DNA from 2 places in the Shewanella woodyi ATCC 51908 genome. Region 2 is predicted to be linked to the other one. Evidence: predicted binding sites of a transcription regulator. Region 2 holds the regulator's gene; the other holds the start of a gene.
What was found. Region 2 encodes NrdR, which represses ribonucleotide reductase genes. Its sites were predicted from a motif close to AAACACNANATNTNGTGTTT; they were not measured.

Region 1: the regulator NrdR is predicted to act here: its motif matches at 5,597-5,616, upstream of nrdA (class 1a ribonucleoside-diphosphate reductase subunit alpha).

The regions. Positions count from the first base shown of each region.
Region 1 is NC_010506.1:2,824,394-2,832,384, forward strand. Features, by position in the region: gene SWOO_RS11790 (NADPH-dependent 2,4-dienoyl-CoA reductase) at 1-1,442, shown strand, start outside; gene yfaE (class I ribonucleotide reductase maintenance protein YfaE) at 1,575-1,973, opposite strand; gene nrdB (class Ia ribonucleoside-diphosphate reductase subunit beta) at 1,942-3,072, opposite strand; gene nrdA (class 1a ribonucleoside-diphosphate reductase subunit alpha) at 3,161-5,449, opposite strand; gene SWOO_RS11810 (HAD family hydrolase) at 5,874-6,566, opposite strand; gene ubiG (bifunctional 2-polyprenyl-6-hydroxyphenol methylase/3-demethylubiquinol 3-O-methyltransferase UbiG) at 6,566-7,279, opposite strand; gene gyrA (DNA gyrase subunit A) at 7,589-7,991, shown strand, end outside.
Region 2 is NC_010506.1:1,735,068-1,743,058, forward strand. Features, by position in the region: gene ettA (energy-dependent translational throttle protein EttA) at 1-806, opposite strand, end outside; gene glyA (serine hydroxymethyltransferase) at 1,163-2,419, shown strand; gene nrdR (transcriptional regulator NrdR) at 2,569-3,018, shown strand; gene ribD (bifunctional diaminohydroxyphosphoribosylaminopyrimidine deaminase/5-amino-6-(5-phosphoribosylamino)uracil reductase RibD) at 3,042-4,181, shown strand; gene SWOO_RS07050 (riboflavin synthase) at 4,185-4,847, shown strand; gene ribBA (bifunctional 3,4-dihydroxy-2-butanone-4-phosphate synthase/GTP cyclohydrolase II) at 4,919-6,022, shown strand; gene ribH (6,7-dimethyl-8-ribityllumazine synthase) at 6,132-6,614, shown strand; gene nusB (transcription antitermination factor NusB) at 6,623-7,027, shown strand; gene thiL (thiamine-phosphate kinase) at 7,161-7,991, shown strand, end outside.

The DNA of each region.
Region 1 (7,991 bases), 1.1 Mb from region 2:
TTAAATTCCCACTGGAGATAGTCCGCAGTATTAGAAAGCGTGTCGGCGATAACTTTATTATCATCTTTAGACTCTCGATGTTAGATCTGGTTGACAATGGTTCGACTTGGGATGAAGTGGTGGAGCTGGCTAAACTGTTAGAGCAAGCGGGGGTCACCATTATCAATACCGGCATTGGCTGGCACGAAGCGAGAGTGCCTACTATTGCAACCAGTGTACCAAGGGGCGGATTTGCTTGGGTAACCGAGCGACTCAAAAAAGAGATGAATATCCCGCTTGTGGCAACCAACAGAATCAATACGCCTGAGATTGCTGAACATATCATTGAGTCAGGCCAAGCGGATATGGTGTCAATGGCTCGCCCATTCTTAGCCGACCCCGACTTTGTTAACAAGGCTGAGGCAAATACCCCAGAGCTTATCAACACCTGTATTGGTTGTAATCAGGCTTGTTTAGACCATACCTTCTCACTAAAACGTGCGACCTGCCTAGTGAACCCTAGAGCCTGTTACGAGACTGAGATCAACTTCATTCCAACGACGAACAAGAAACGTATTGCTGTGATGGGCGCAGGCCCTGCAGGAATGGCGTTTTCTGTCTATGCTGCAAGCCGGGGCCACGAAGTGGTGCTGTTCGAAGCTAAGTCAGAGGTGGGTGGTCAGTTTAATCTTGCTCGTAAGATCCCGGGTAAAGAGGAGTTCGATGAAACCATACGTTACTTTATCAATCAGATGAAGCTGCACAAGGTTGAGTTGCGTTTAAATACTCGACTCGACGCCTCTGTGATCAGGGATGAGCAGTTTGATGAGATTGTTATGTCATCGGGTGTTGTGCCAAGAAAAATAGATCTTCCTGGTTTCGATAACCCGAAAGTAGTGGACTACCAACAGGTGCTTAACCGTGAAGTGGCATTAGGTGAACGTGTTGCATTAATCGGCGCTGGCGGTATTGGTTTTGATATGGCCCACTATCTCTGCGAGCCTGAGTCGACAACACTGCAACCTGATAAATGGTTAAAGCAGTGGGGTATCGATAAGGAGTACGCAGAGCGAGGCGGTTTGACTAGTCCCCAAGAGGCGAGTGAGCACCGTGATATCTATCTGCTGCAACGTAAAACCAGCAAGATGGGTAAAGGATTAGGTAAAACCACAGGTTGGATCCATAGACTGGTGTTAAAGAAGCATCAGGTTAAGATGAAGACTGGCGTCAGTTATCAAAAGTTCGACGAGCAGGGCTTGCACATCAGTGTGGGTGAACAAGATGAGATCTTGGCGGTGGATAATGTCGTGCTTTGCGCCGGACAGGAGTCGAATCGTACTTTGCAAGAGGAGATGCAAGCAACAGGTTTACCTGTACATCTTATCGGCGGCGTTGACGTTGCAGCTGAGCTCGATGCCAAGCGTGCGATTCGTCAAGGGGCTGAGTTAGCGATTAAGCTTTAAGCCTAAGACTAAATTTAAACTTGGTCGCAAATGCTATTTTAGATAATACAAAAAAGGACCGATTATTCATCGCTCCTTTTTTATTGACTTCATTAATCTAAAGTTTGATTAAAGAGGTTTTAGAGAAAAAGCTTAACGATTATCAGTGCAAACCGTTTGAGTCTCTTTTATCTGCTCTTGTGGGATTAACTTAGCATTTTCTTCGCGTTTAGGTGTAAGGGTTACACCTTGAGTTGGCAGCTCCAGATCGAGATCTGAATTTGGCGTACAGCAACAGGGAAGGCACTCATCCTTTTCAAGATGAACCAGTGGTTCAGTATGATAAGTCACACCGCCACTGATTATCTTAGTTTTACAAGCGCCACAATACCCATTACGGCACTCGGAAAACAGTTTAACTTTTTTTTGCTCCAATGCCATCAAGAGGCTAGTGTGCTGCTGGGTAAATAGCAGCACAGGTTGGCCTTGCAAGCTGACGATAGGGGCTTTTTTAAAGTTACTAAAGTTCAAAGTCTTCAAACTCACTCTCATCGATTGATGAGTCAATTTGTCCAACCAAATAGGATGATACTTCCACTTCCTGCGGCGCTACCTGTACCGAATCACTCTCTAACCAGGTTTTCATCCAAGGAAGAGGATTGGTTATCTGCGCGTAAGGTAGATCTAAGTTGACTGACTTCATGCGCTCGTTAGTGATGTACTCAACATATTGGCATAAGATCTGTTCATTAAGGCCTATCATAGAGCCATCTTTAAACAGGTATCTTGCCCACTCTTTCTCCTGCTCAGCGGCTTTAACAAAGATGTCGTAAGCTTGCTGCTCACACTCTTTCGCTATTTCACCCATCTCAGGATCATCTTTGCCCGCTTGCATCAGCTTGATGATGTGTTGAGTGCTGTTGAGGTGCAGGGCTTCATCACGTGCAATTAGGCGAATGATTTTCGCGTTACCTTCCATCACTTTACGCTCTGCGAATGCAAAAGAGCAGGCGAAACTGACGTAGAAACGGATCGCTTCGAGCACATTGACTGACATCATGCAGAGATAGAGGGCTTTTTTGATCTCACGTTTAGTGACAATAAGCTCTCGACCGTCAATCATATGGGTGCCTTCGCCTAATAGGTGGAAAGCTTGGGTGAGCTTGATAAGCGTATCGTAGTACTCTGCAATGTCACTTGCGCGCTTTAAAATCTCTTCATTTTCAACAATATCATCAAATACAATCGATGGATCATTAACGATATTACGAATAATGTGAGTGTAAGAGCGTGAATGAATAGTCTCTGAAAATGACCAAGTTTCAATCCAGGTTTCTAACTCTGGCAAGGAGACTAGGGGCAGAAAAGCAACATTTGGCGAGCGACCCTGAATTGAATCCAGCAGTGTCTGGTATTTCAGGTTAGAGATAAAGATATGCTTCTCATGATCTGGAAGGGCGGCATAATCGATCTTATCTTTACTGACATCAACCTCTTCAGGGCGCCAGAAAAAAGAGAGTTGTTTCTCAATTAGCTTTTCAAATACTTCATATTTTTGTACATCGTAACGTGCCACGTTGACCGATTGTCCTAAAAACATAGGTTCCAAACGAGCATCATTAGGGGTTTGACAAAAAGTAGAATAGGCCATGGTTTCTTCCAGAATACAGGGGCTTCATGCCCCTATTAAAAATTAATAACACACTCAGTGCCAACGCACTGAGTCTTGATACACCTTGTTAGATCTTACACGCGCCGCCAGCACAGTCATCGTCTTCTTTCTCAACGCTGACCATATCATCGTGTTTATCTGACGCGCCATCGCGTGTGTTGTGATAGTAGAGTGTTTTCACGCCAAGTTTGTAGGCATTTAACAGATCTTTCAGCAGTACCTGCATTGGCACTTTCTGATTATCAAAACGAGATGGATCATAGTTTGTGTTAGCGGAAATGGCCTGATCGACAAACTTCTGCATTAGACCAACGAGTTGTAAATAACCGTCGTTATTTGGCATCTGCCAAAGTAACTCATAGCTGTACTGGTACTTCTCAAAATCAGGAACAACCTGCTTAAGTTGACCATCTTTGCTCGACTTCACGCTGATAAGTCCACGTGGTGGCTCGATACCATTGGTTGCATTGGAGATCTGTGAGGATGTCTCAGATGGCATCAATGCTGAAAGGGTAGAGTTACGCAGGCCGTGAGTCACGATATCCTGACGCAGTGTCTCCCAATCCATGTGCAGTGGCTCATCACAAATATTGTCCAGAGCACGTTTATAGGTATCGATAGGCAATACGCCCTTCGAATAGGTTGTCTCATGGAATGCTGGACATGCACCTTGCTCTTTAGCCAAGTTCATCGAGGCTTTCAATAGGTAATATTGAATCGCTTCAAATGTCTTATGGGTGATGTTGTTTGCTGAGCCATCAGAGTAACGCACTCCCTCTTTAGCCAAATAATTAGCAAAGTTAATCACACCTATACCCAGAGTTCGACGATTCATTGACGACTTTTGAGCTGCGATCAGCGGGTAATCTTGATAATCCAATAGGTTGTCAAGGGCACGAACCGCAAGATCTGCTAGTGGTTCAAGCTCTGCAAGGTTCTTGATCGCCCCAAGGTTAAGAGCCGATAGAGTACAAAGTGCAATCTCACCGTTTGGATCATTCACATTATCCAGAGGCTTAGTTGGCAGTGCGATCTCAAGACATAAGTTAGACTGTCTGATTGGTGCAACTTTACTATCAAATGGACTGTGAGTGTTACAGTGATCGACGTTCTGTACATAGATACGGCCAGTAGAGGCACGCTCTTGCATCATCAAACCAAAGAGTTCAGAGGCCTTAACTTGCTTTTTACGAATACTGTCATCTGCTTCATATTGTAGGTAAAGACGATCGAACTCATCTTGGTCTTCAAAGAAAGCATCATAAAGGCCCGGTACATCCGATGGACTAAATAGGCTGATCACGCCGCCTTGAATGAGACGTTGATACATTAGCTTGTTGATCTGTACGCCGTAATCTAAGTGACGAATACGGTTATCTTCAACCCCTCGGTTGTTTTTAAGTACTAACAGAGACTCGACTTCAAGATGCCAAATCGGGTAGAAGAGAGTTGCAGCTCCTCCACGTACGCCACCTTGCGAGCAAGACTTTACCGCAGTTTGGAAGTACTTAAAGAAGGGCAGACAGCCAGTATGGAAAGCTTCACCACCACGGATTGGGCTACCTAAGGCGCGAATACGCCCTGCATTGACACCGATCCCAGCACGCTGACTGACATACTTCACGATAGAAGATGAGGTCGCGTTAATGGAGTCTAGGCTATCACCACACTCAATTAATACACATGAGCTAAATTGACGCGTAGGCGTACGAACGCCAGCCATAATGGGCGTTGGTAGTGATATTTTAAAGGTTGAAACCGCATCATAGAAACGCTTGATATAGTCAAGACGAGTCTCTTGAGGGTATTTAGCAAATAGACAAGCCGCGACCAAAATATAGAGGAACTGTGCACTCTCATATATTTCATGGGTAACGCGGTTTTGAACCAGATATTTTCCCTCTAACTGCTTTACAGCGGCATAGGAGAAGTCCATATCACGCCAGTGATCGATATAACCATCTAATATATCTAACTCTTCACGGGTATAGTCTTGCAGAATATGGGTATCATATTTACCCATTTCAACGAGTTTAACTACGTGATCATAAAGCTTAGGTGGCTCAAACTGGCCAAACGCTTTTTTACGCAGGTGGAAGATAGCTAAACGAGCCGAAAGAAACTGGTAATCAGGTGACTCTGGAGAGATAAGATCGGCTGCGGCTTTAATAATGGTCTCATGAATAGCTTCTGTCGGTATGCCATCAAAAAACTGTAAGTGAGAGCGAAGTTCAACTTCTGATACCGATACATTTTTTAGGTCTTTGGCTGCCCATGTGATCACACGGTGTATTTTATCGAGATCGATGATTTCGCGTTCGCCACTACGTTTGGTGACTTTCAGATTGCTATTCATTAAAGAAAGGTCCTGGTATTTATATGTGTGTAGGTGACTGTGAGTAGTCGGCCTTAAGATTCCATGTAACAAACAAATAGAGCATCGAAAATAGGATAATTTTCATCTAAAAAAATAGAAGGTCTCTAGTGTCTCTGACTGTTACTTACACACTATATATGGTGTCTTAAAATTTATAAGGTACAAGATAGTGAGGTTCTTGGAATTTTGCAAGTCTGATTTTGGCTTAGTTTGTGGGGGAATCTTGTGGATAAGTTGAGGATAAAAAAAAGGGTGAGCGAAGGCTTACCTTTAAAGACCATTTTTAGTGGCTTTGAGAGGGGTTGGTTTAATTTTGAGCGGCAAGATGTCGTGACAAATTTGGCTGGATCAAATGGTGATCTTTTGGATCTTAGACTCAAAAAATCACCTAGAGAAAAATAGATTAGCTGGATAATTGTGCCAGAAGCTCAACCACATCTTGTGGAGAATGAAAAGTAAAATTACTTGGCCAGTTTTGCGGTGTTGCATCTGAGCCTATGTATCCCCACATGGCAATGCCACCTAGCATTCCTGCATTGTCAGCCGCGAGCAGATCTCGCTCTGCATCTCCTAAGTAGAGGATCTGCTCTGCAGGGCAATCTATCTGCTGCGCTGCGAGTAACATGGGTGCTATATGAGGTTTAGAGAAGAGAGTGCTATCACCGCTGACAACCGTTCCCATTGAAATCGAAAGCCCTAATACATCAAGAAGTGGGCGAGTAAAACGAGCGGGTTTATTGGTGACTATGCCATAGGGAATGGCGTGTTCATCAAGGTAAGCAAGTAATGCAGAGATCCCATCAAACAGTTGGCTATGCTGACCATTTATCTGGGTATAATGGCGCAGTAGCCCCTGCTGTAGCTCAAACTGCTTATCTTCATTAAGATGAGGTTGAGCAGCCTTTACAAGTGCTAAACTGCCATCGGAAGCGACTTGGCGCATCTTATCCAAACTGACTTGGGGGCAGTTGAACTGGGCTAAACTCAGGTTCAAAGCAGCAACAAGATCCGGGGCGGTATCCACTAAGGTACCGTCGAGATCAAAAAGCACGGCTTTGATAGAGGAACCGCTTTTCTCTTGTGACTGACTGGCCATTAACTTTCGCTCTTCTTCGTCGCTATCATATAGTTTACGTCGACATTTTTTGTGTAGCTAAAGGTATCAGTTAATGGGTTAAAGGTAATACCGGTTGCGTCTTCACAAAATAGCTCAGCATGTTCAGCAAGGGAGATAAGCTCCGATGGCTTGATAAACTTTTTGTGATCATGAGTGCCGATTGGCAGCATCTTAAGGATATATTCTGCGCCCAGTATCGTTTCGACATAGGCTCGCAGATTACGGTTAATCGTTGAGAAAAACACATAACCGCCAGGTTTCACCATATCTGCACAGGCTTGTATAACAGAGCGAGGGCTAGGTACATGCTCTAACATCTCCATACAGGTGATGACATCATAACTCTCTCTATGACTTTCTCTGTGCGACTCGGCAGTATCTTGTATATAGTTTATCTCAACGCCCACCTCTAATGCATGTAATCTGGCAACATCCAATGGTTCAGCGCCCATATCGAGTCCATCAACCTTAGCACCGATACGTGCCATGCTCTCTGATAAGATCCCACCGCCACAGCCGACATCAAGGACACGCTTGCCAAACACACCACCACAAGTTTGATCGATATAGTTCAAACGCAGTGGATTAAGTCTGTGCAGCGGCTTAAATTCACCCTCAGGATCCCACCAAGTTGCTGCCATCTTTTCAAATTTCGCTATTTCACTTGGATCAACATTTATCTCTTTCTGCATATCTTGCTGCACGCTATCACCTATAAAGGCATGGGTTATTGTGGCCATTATACCCATAGGTAGTAATAAACAAAGGCCAATAGTGGGTGAATTGAGTGATATTTTAACCAATTGATTGAATAGCGAACATTGTTTGATTCTGGTCAACTAATTTGTAGATTAATACTTATTTAGGGGGAATGATAAATAGGGTCTGGCGACAAAAAATAACTGTGTTAGAATGCCAAATCACGTTTTCAGGCTCGATGATTTCAGCTTTCCATTTCGGATGTTGAGTTGTCGGCTAAATTTCAAGGGATCGAGCAGTTTATGACTGATCTGGCTTCATCTATAACTCCAATTAATATTGAAGACGAATTAAAGAATTCATATCTAGATTACGCGATGAGCGTGATCGTAGGCCGAGCATTACCAGATGTTCGTGATGGCTTAAAGCCAGTACACCGTCGCGTTTTATTTGCGATGAGTGAGCTTAAAAACGATTGGAATAAACCTTATAAAAAGTCGGCTCGTGTTGTCGGCGACGTTATCGGTAAATATCACCCACATGGTGATACTGCTGTTTACGATACTATCGTACGTTTAGCGCAGCCTTTCTCTATGCGCTACACGCTTATCGACGGTCAAGGTAACTTTGGTTCTGTCGATGGTGACGCTGCAGCTGCGATGCGTTATACCGAAATTCGTATGGATAAGGTGGCTCACCAGCTAC
Region 2 (7,991 bases):
ATAGTCTTTTGACGAGCGCTTTCTGTGGCTGATTCCTGTTGCAGACGAGCATCTTTCTGCTCAAGCCAAGAGGAGTAGTTACCCTCCCATGGAATACCTTCACCACGGTCGAGTTCTAAGATCCAACCCGCGGCGTTGTCGAGGAAGTATCTATCGTGGGTAATTGCCACAACGGTGCCAGTGTAGTCTTGTAAAAAGCGTTCTAGCCAAGCAACAGACTCAGCGTCCAAGTGGTTGGTAGGCTCATCGAGAAGCAGCATGTCAGGCTTTTCGAGTAGCAGACGACAGATGGCCACACGGCGGCGCTCACCACCAGATAATACGGCTATTTTTTCATCCCAATCAGGAAGACGCAGGGCATTAGCGGCGCGCTCTAGGATGTTGTCTAGGTTATGGGCATCTTGTGACTGAATGATCGCTTCAAGTTGTCCCTGCTCTTTGGCAAGGGCATCAAAGTCAGCGTCAGGTTCTGCGTAAAGTGCATAAACTTCATCGAGACGAGTTAGGGCATTTTTAGCTACCGATACTGCTTCTTCAATCGCTTCACGAACGGTTTGGTTCTCATCAAGCTTAGGCTCTTGAGGCAGGTAACCTATCTTAAGGTCCTGCATTGGACGCGCTTCACCCTCAATTTCGGTATCGATACCGGCCATGATGCGAAGTAGGGTGGACTTACCTGAGCCGTTCAGACCCAAAACACCAATTTTTGCGCCTGGGAAAAAGCTTAATGAGATATCTTTAAGGATCTGCTTTTTAGGCGGGACTATCTTACCCACTCTAAGCATGCTGTATACAAACTGAGCCATGATTTTCATCTTCTATGACAAAACAATGGCATGATTCTACTTGATTAAATGGGGAAGCTAAACAGAGTTCTCTTAGATATTTGATAGGAAGTGAGAGGTCTCGCTATTTACCATGAGAGGGGGAGTGATTTTACTGAGAAAAGTGTTTTCTATAATCGCTATCAAACTAACGGTTTAAGGGATTTTTCTAGATAAAACAGCTTTAAATATCAGCGACAGTCTGGATTTGATGACCATGTGAGTCATGTTCATCATTAACTGTAGCTAATTTCATCTTTCAAATACTGTGATTGTGATCAAATGCGCTGTAGAATACCGCGCAACCCTACTATAAGTATTTACAGCTGGAGTAAGCAATGCTGAAAAAAGATATGAATATCGCGGACTTTGATCCACAACTGTTTCAAGCGATTCAAGATGAGACTCGTCGTCAAGAAGAGCACATCGAACTTATCGCTTCAGAAAATTACACCAGTCCACGTGTTCTGGAAGCTCAAGGTTCTCAGCTGACTAACAAGTACGCCGAAGGCTACCCTGGTAAGCGTTACTACGGCGGTTGTGAGCATGTTGATATTGCTGAAGAGTTAGCGATTTCTCGTGCTAAAGAGCTGTTTGGTGCTACCTATGCTAACGTTCAACCACACTCTGGTTCACAAGCAAACGCAGCTGTATTTATGGCGCTGCTTGAAGGCGGTGATACAGTACTAGGCATGAGCCTAGCTCATGGTGGTCACCTGACTCACGGCTCACACGTTAGCTTCTCTGGTAAGCTTTATAACTCTGTTCAATATGGTATTGACGAAACAACAGGTAAGATCGATTACGCTGAAGTTGAGCGTCTTGCTGTTGAGCATAAGCCAAAGATGATTATCGCAGGTTTCAGTGCTTACTCAGGTATCATTGATTGGGGCAAGTTCCGTGAGATTGCAGACAAAGTAGGTGCTTACCTGTTTGTTGATATGGCTCACGTAGCGGGTCTAATCGCAGCGGGTATCTATCCAAATCCGCTTCCACATGCCCATGTTGTGACAACCACAACTCATAAGACACTTGCAGGCCCTCGTGGTGGTCTAATTCTTTCTGCAATTGATGATGAAGCTATCTACAAGAAGCTGAACTCTGCCGTTTTCCCTGGTGGCCAAGGTGGTCCTTTAATGCATGTTATCGCTGCTAAAGCGGTTGCATTTAAAGAGGCGTTAGAGCCTGAGTTCACCGCTTACCAAGAGCAGGTTGTAGTTAATGCGCAGGCGATGGCTAAAACCTTTATCGAACGTGGCTATGATGTTGTGTCGGGCGGTACAGATAACCATCTGTTCTTGCTTGATTTAATCAGCAAAGATATCACAGGTAAAGATGCTGATGCAGCGCTAGGTCTTGCTAACATTACTGTTAACAAAAACTCAGTACCAAACGATCCGCGCTCACCATTTGTGACCTCAGGTCTGCGTATCGGTTCTCCAGCAATCACTCGCCGTGGCTTTAAAGAAGCGCAAGCGGTTGAACTGACTAATTGGATGTGTGATGTGCTAGATGACATTACTAACGAAGGAACAATTGAGCGTGTTAAGAACCAGGTTCTTGAATTGTGCGCTAAGTTCCCTGTTTACGGTTAACCTTAAGGGTTAAATCAGGTAAACTTCGGTGGCCGCTTTTATAGCGGCCATTTTTGTATCTGACGATTGTGATTGAGTCTTGGCTGACTTACCTTTAGAGTTTAGACTCTAACCGATCGTTTTTATTCTATTTTTCCGCTGGAGGCTCAATGCATTGTCCATTTTGCAGCGCAACTGATACTAAGGTGATCGATTCCCGTTTGGTGGCCGATGGTCATCAAGTCAGACGTCGTCGCGAGTGTGCTGAGTGTCATGAAAGATTTACTACCTTTGAAGGCGCTGAACTCGTTATGCCTCGGGTGGTAAAACAAGATGGTAGTCGTCAGCCTTTCGATGAAGAGAAGTTACGTGGCGGCATGCTTAGGGCTGTCGAGAAGCGTCCGGTTTCGATGGATCAAATCGAACAAGCTTTGACTAAAATTAAGTCAACGCTGCGTGGAACCGGAGAGCGAGAGATCAAGTCAGAGATGATAGGTAACTTGATGATGGAGCAGTTGGTGAATCTCGATAAGGTTGCCTATATCCGTTTTGCCTCTGTCTATCGTGCTTTTGAAGATGTTTCAGAGTTTGGCGATGCGATCGCTAAACTACAGAAATAGCAGGCTCAATTGAAGGTTACTCCATGAACTGGTCTGTAGAAGATATTGAGATGATGAGCCGCGCCATCAAACTGGCGCGCCAAGGTTTATATACCACGCAGCCAAACCCGTGTGTGGGTTGTGTGGTCACCAAAGATGGACAGATCCTCGGCGAAGGTTTCCATATCAAAGCGGGTGGCCCCCATGCTGAAGTGCATGCTCTGGCAATGGCAAATAGTGATTCCAATTTAGGGGCCAAAGGCGCAACAGCCTATGTTACCCTTGAGCCATGCAGCCATTATGGTCGTACACCACCCTGTGCTGAAGCCCTTATTCACAATAAGCTTGCTCGCGTTGTCGTTGCAGTTGAAGATCCCAATCCTCAGGTCTGTGGACGTGGTATTGCCATGCTCAGGGATGCTGGTATTCAAGTTGATGTTGGTTTACTTCAAGATGAAGCCTATAAGATCAATCCCGGCTTTATGAAGCGTATGGAGACTGGTCTACCTTGGGTGACGGTTAAACTGGCTTCGAGCTTAGATGGCAAAACGGCATTAGCCAATGGCGCTTCAAAATGGATCACAGGTCCAGAGGCTCGCCGTGATGTACAAAGACTTCGTGCCCGTCACTGCGCCTTGGTGACAGGTGTTGAGACCATCTTGGCTGATAATCCATCACTTAATGTTCGCCATAGCGAGTTGGGTTCATTAGCCGATAGGCATAGCGAAAGCGATCTACATCAACCACTTCGCGTCGTATTAGATAGCCGTGCTCGGGTGACATCAGACTTAGCCCTATTTGCGATTGAGTCGCCCATTCTTCTGGTCTCTTGTGATGATTATCCAGCTATAGAGCAGCAAAGCTGGCCGTCACATGTTAAGCAGGTAAAGTTGAACTGTGATGAGTCTGGGCGTGTGGATCTCAATGAGCTGTTTAAATATTTAGGAAAGCAGTGTAACTCAGTGCTTATTGAAGCGGGGGCAACTTTGGCAGGGAGTGTTATTGCCAAGGGCCATGGTGATGAGTTGGTGCTTTATCAGGCGCTGAAAATGTTAGGTTCAAGTGGACGTAATCTAATCACACTTCCTGAGTATACAGCCATGTCACAGATACCGGCTATCAAGCTTGTCGATGAACGTAAAGTCGGGGCTGATACCCGCTTAACTTTAGATATAAGGTCATAATTCATGTTTACCGGGATCATTGAATCAGTAGGTACACTGCGCAAAATTGAACGTCGTGGTGATGATATTCGCCTTACCGTAGCCAGTGGAAAGTTAGACTTAGGTGATGTTCGCCTCGGTGACAGTATTGCCACTAATGGCGTGTGTCTGACCGTTGTTGAGTGCATGAGTGATGGCTATGTGGCCGACATCTCAGCTGAAACGGTGAGTTTAACTGGTTTTGCTCACTATCAAGTTGGACGAAAGGTTAACCTTGAGAAAGCGGTAACGCCAACGACTCGTCTTGGTGGACATATGGTCAGCGGTCATGTCGATGGTATCGCATCGGTTGATGACAGACAGCTTCGCGGTAAAGCGATTGAGTTCTGGTTAACCGCGCCAGCCGAGTTAGCTAGGTATATCGCTCATAAAGGCTCTATCACTATCGATGGGGTCAGTTTGACCGTCAATGAAGTACAAGATAACCGCTTTAGATTGACCATAGTGCCCCATACTGCTGGTGAAACCACCTTAGTGGATATGAAGGCCGGTGATACGGTAAACCTTGAGGTTGATCTTATTGCCCGTCATCTGGAGCGTTTAATGAGTTATGCCGGCGATAAAGCACAAACACCTGAGTCGAACGTGACCATGGATCTGCTCGCTCGTTCAGGTTTTTTACGCTAGAAGATGGCGGTAAACTTAATACCGATTTACTTTAGTAAAATTACATTAGAATTAAACATTAAGGCCTTACAATGTCGTTACACAGTATAGAAGAGATCATCGAAGATATTCGCCTCGGTAAAATGGTTATCTTGATGGACGATGAAGATAGAGAGAATGAAGGCGATCTGATCATGGCGGCAGATATGGTTACCGCTGAAGCGATTAACTTTATGGCCAAGTTTGGTCGTGGTTTAATTTGTCAGACCTTAACTCAGGCGCGCTGTCAGCAGTTAAACCTGCCCTTGATGGTGAGTGACAATAATGCGCAGTTCTCTACCAATTTCACGGTTTCTATTGAAGCCGCAGAGGGGGTAACCACTGGTATTTCGGCGCAAGATCGCGCTGTGACAGTACTTGCGGCAGTAGGTAAAGATGCCAAGCCAAGTGATATTGTTCAGCCAGGTCACATCTTTCCATTAATGGCGAAAGAGGGCGGGGTACTTATCCGCGCAGGTCACACTGAAGCGGGTTGTGATTTAGCCCGTCTTGCTGGTTTTGAAGCCTCGTCGGTTATCGTTGAGATCCTCAATGATGATGGCACAATGGCTCGTCGTCCTGATCTGGAGATCTTCGCTAAAGAGCATGGTCTTAAGATGGGCACGATTGCAGACCTTATTGAGTATCGTAATACCAAAGAGACCAATGTGGTTCGTGAAGCTCAATGTAAGTTGCCAACCCGTTTTGGTGAGTTCGATATGTTGACCTTCAGAGACACTATCGATAACCAACTTCACTATGTATTGATTAAAGGCGAAGTGAAAGAGGATGGCTTAGTTCGAGTACATCTGCAAAACACCTTTAATGATCTACTTCACTCTGAGCGTGATCAAGAGCGCAGCTGGCCACTTGAGAAGGCGATGAAACGTATTGCTGATGAAGGTGGTGTACTAGTACTTCTTGGTCACCAAGAGCACAGCAGTGATATTCTAGCCAAAGTGAAAGCCTTTGAACTTGAAGATAAAGGTCAAGCGGTTGCGGCGGCTAAGTGGAAAGGAACCTCTAGCCAAGTGGGTGTGGGTTCTCAAATTTTAGCGAGTGTGGGCGTGACTAAGATGCGTCTGTTGAGCTCACCGAAGCGCTACCACTCTCTTTCAGGTTTCGGTTTAGAAGTGACAGAGTACATTTCTGAATAGAATTATATAAATTTATAAATAATTGCATGGGGAACCAGCGGCAGGCTGTGCTATCATACTGCCTCTTCCGTGCCCGTGCCGGTAAAATTAGCTAATTTAGGTAAGATAAATGAACGTAGTTCAAGGTAATATCGAGTCGAAAAATGCAAAGGTTGCTATCGTAGTATCACGTTTTAACAGCTTTGTTGTTGAAAGTTTACTTGAAGGTGCGGTCGATACACTGAAACGCTTTGGTCAGGTTGCTGATGAGAACATCACAGTAATACGTGTACCTGGAGCGGTAGAGTTACCCTTGGCTGCACGTCGTGTTGCTGCTAGCGGTAAATTTGATGGCATAATTGCACTAGGTGCAGTTATCCGTGGCGGTACGCCACACTTTGATTTTGTTGCAGGTGAATGTAACAAAGGTCTAGCTCAGGTTGCACTTGAGTTCGATCTTCCTGTTTCATTTGGCGTTTTGACTACCGATACCATAGAGCAAGCGATTGAACGCTCAGGTACTAAAGCGGGTAACAAGGGCGGTGAAGCTGCACTTGGTCTGCTTGAAATGGTCAACGTGCTGCAAGAACTAGAACAGCAGTTGCAAGATTAGGAATAGAGATGAAGCCTTCTGAGCGCCGCAAGGCCCGCCGTTTAGCCGTTCAAGCCATTTACTCTTGGCAGTTAAGTGGAAATAACATTGCTGATGTTGAGCATGAGTTTCTAACTGAGCAGAAGATTGATGGTATCGATGTAACTTACTTCCGTGAGCTACTATCGGGAACAGCGACAAAACAGGCTCAAATAGACGAGTTGATCACACCTCATATTGAGCGTCCTTATGATGAGGTCTCTCCTATAGAGAAAGCTGTGTTAAGACTGGCAACTTATGAGCTTACATTCCGTAAGGATGTACCTTATAAAGTGGCAATTAATGAGGCTATCGAACTAGCGAAAGCGTTCGGTGCCGAAGATGGCCATAAGTTCGTAAATGGTATTCTCGACAAGATTGTAGGTCGTAAGTAATACAACAGGCGGCATCTTTGGATGCCGTTTTTTTTGTCTTTCTTCCTCTATTTCAGTACTCAGGTAGCAGCAAATTTCATCTATACTTGGTCTTATTTTAGCTTTATTATCCAGCTAACGAGAGCTTATTCCTGTGAAAGAATTTCAATTAATCGAACACTTTTTTGCCAAGCAAGCTCAGTCACGCCGTGACGTTGAGCTAGGTATTGGTGACGACTGTGCTTTAGTGACACCCGCACTCAATAAATCCATCGCAATCTCCTGTGACACCTTAGTCGAGAATGTTCACTTCTATCCCGATATTCCTCCAAAAGCCTTAGGTTATAAATCACTGGCGGTTAATCTGTCTGATCTTGCTTCTATGGGCGCAGAGCCTGCTTGGATGACGTTAGCGCTGACATTGCCAGAAGTGGATGAGCAGTGGTTAACCAGTTACAGTGCTGGTCTATTTGAAGCTGCTGAGTATTACAATATTGCCCTTGTTGGCGGTGACACAACTCTTGGGCCGCGCTCCATCACAATTACAGTTAATGGGCAGGTACAAGCGGGCACAGGTTTAACACGAAGTGGTGCCAGAATTGGTGATTGGATCTACGTCACTGGCACGCTAGGCGATTCGGCTTTGGGGCTAGATCTTATTCGTGGTAACAGGGCGTCGAGTCCTGAAGATGCAGATTTTTTGATTAATCGTCACTACTACCCAACGCCACGAGTACTTGCAGGTCAAGCCCTTCGTACGCTGGCTTCAAGTGCTATCGATCTTTCCGATGGGTTACTGAGCGATATTCAGCATCTACTAAAACAGTCTGGTATTGGAGCCACTATCGATGTGGATCTCTTGCCACTGTCTGCTTCTCTTAAAAACTCTGTAACAGAGGAGGAAGCACTGAGTTATGCATTAACGGGGGGGGAAGATTATGAGCTGCTCTTTAGTGTTCCAGAAGCACAAAAAGGGGCACTTGAA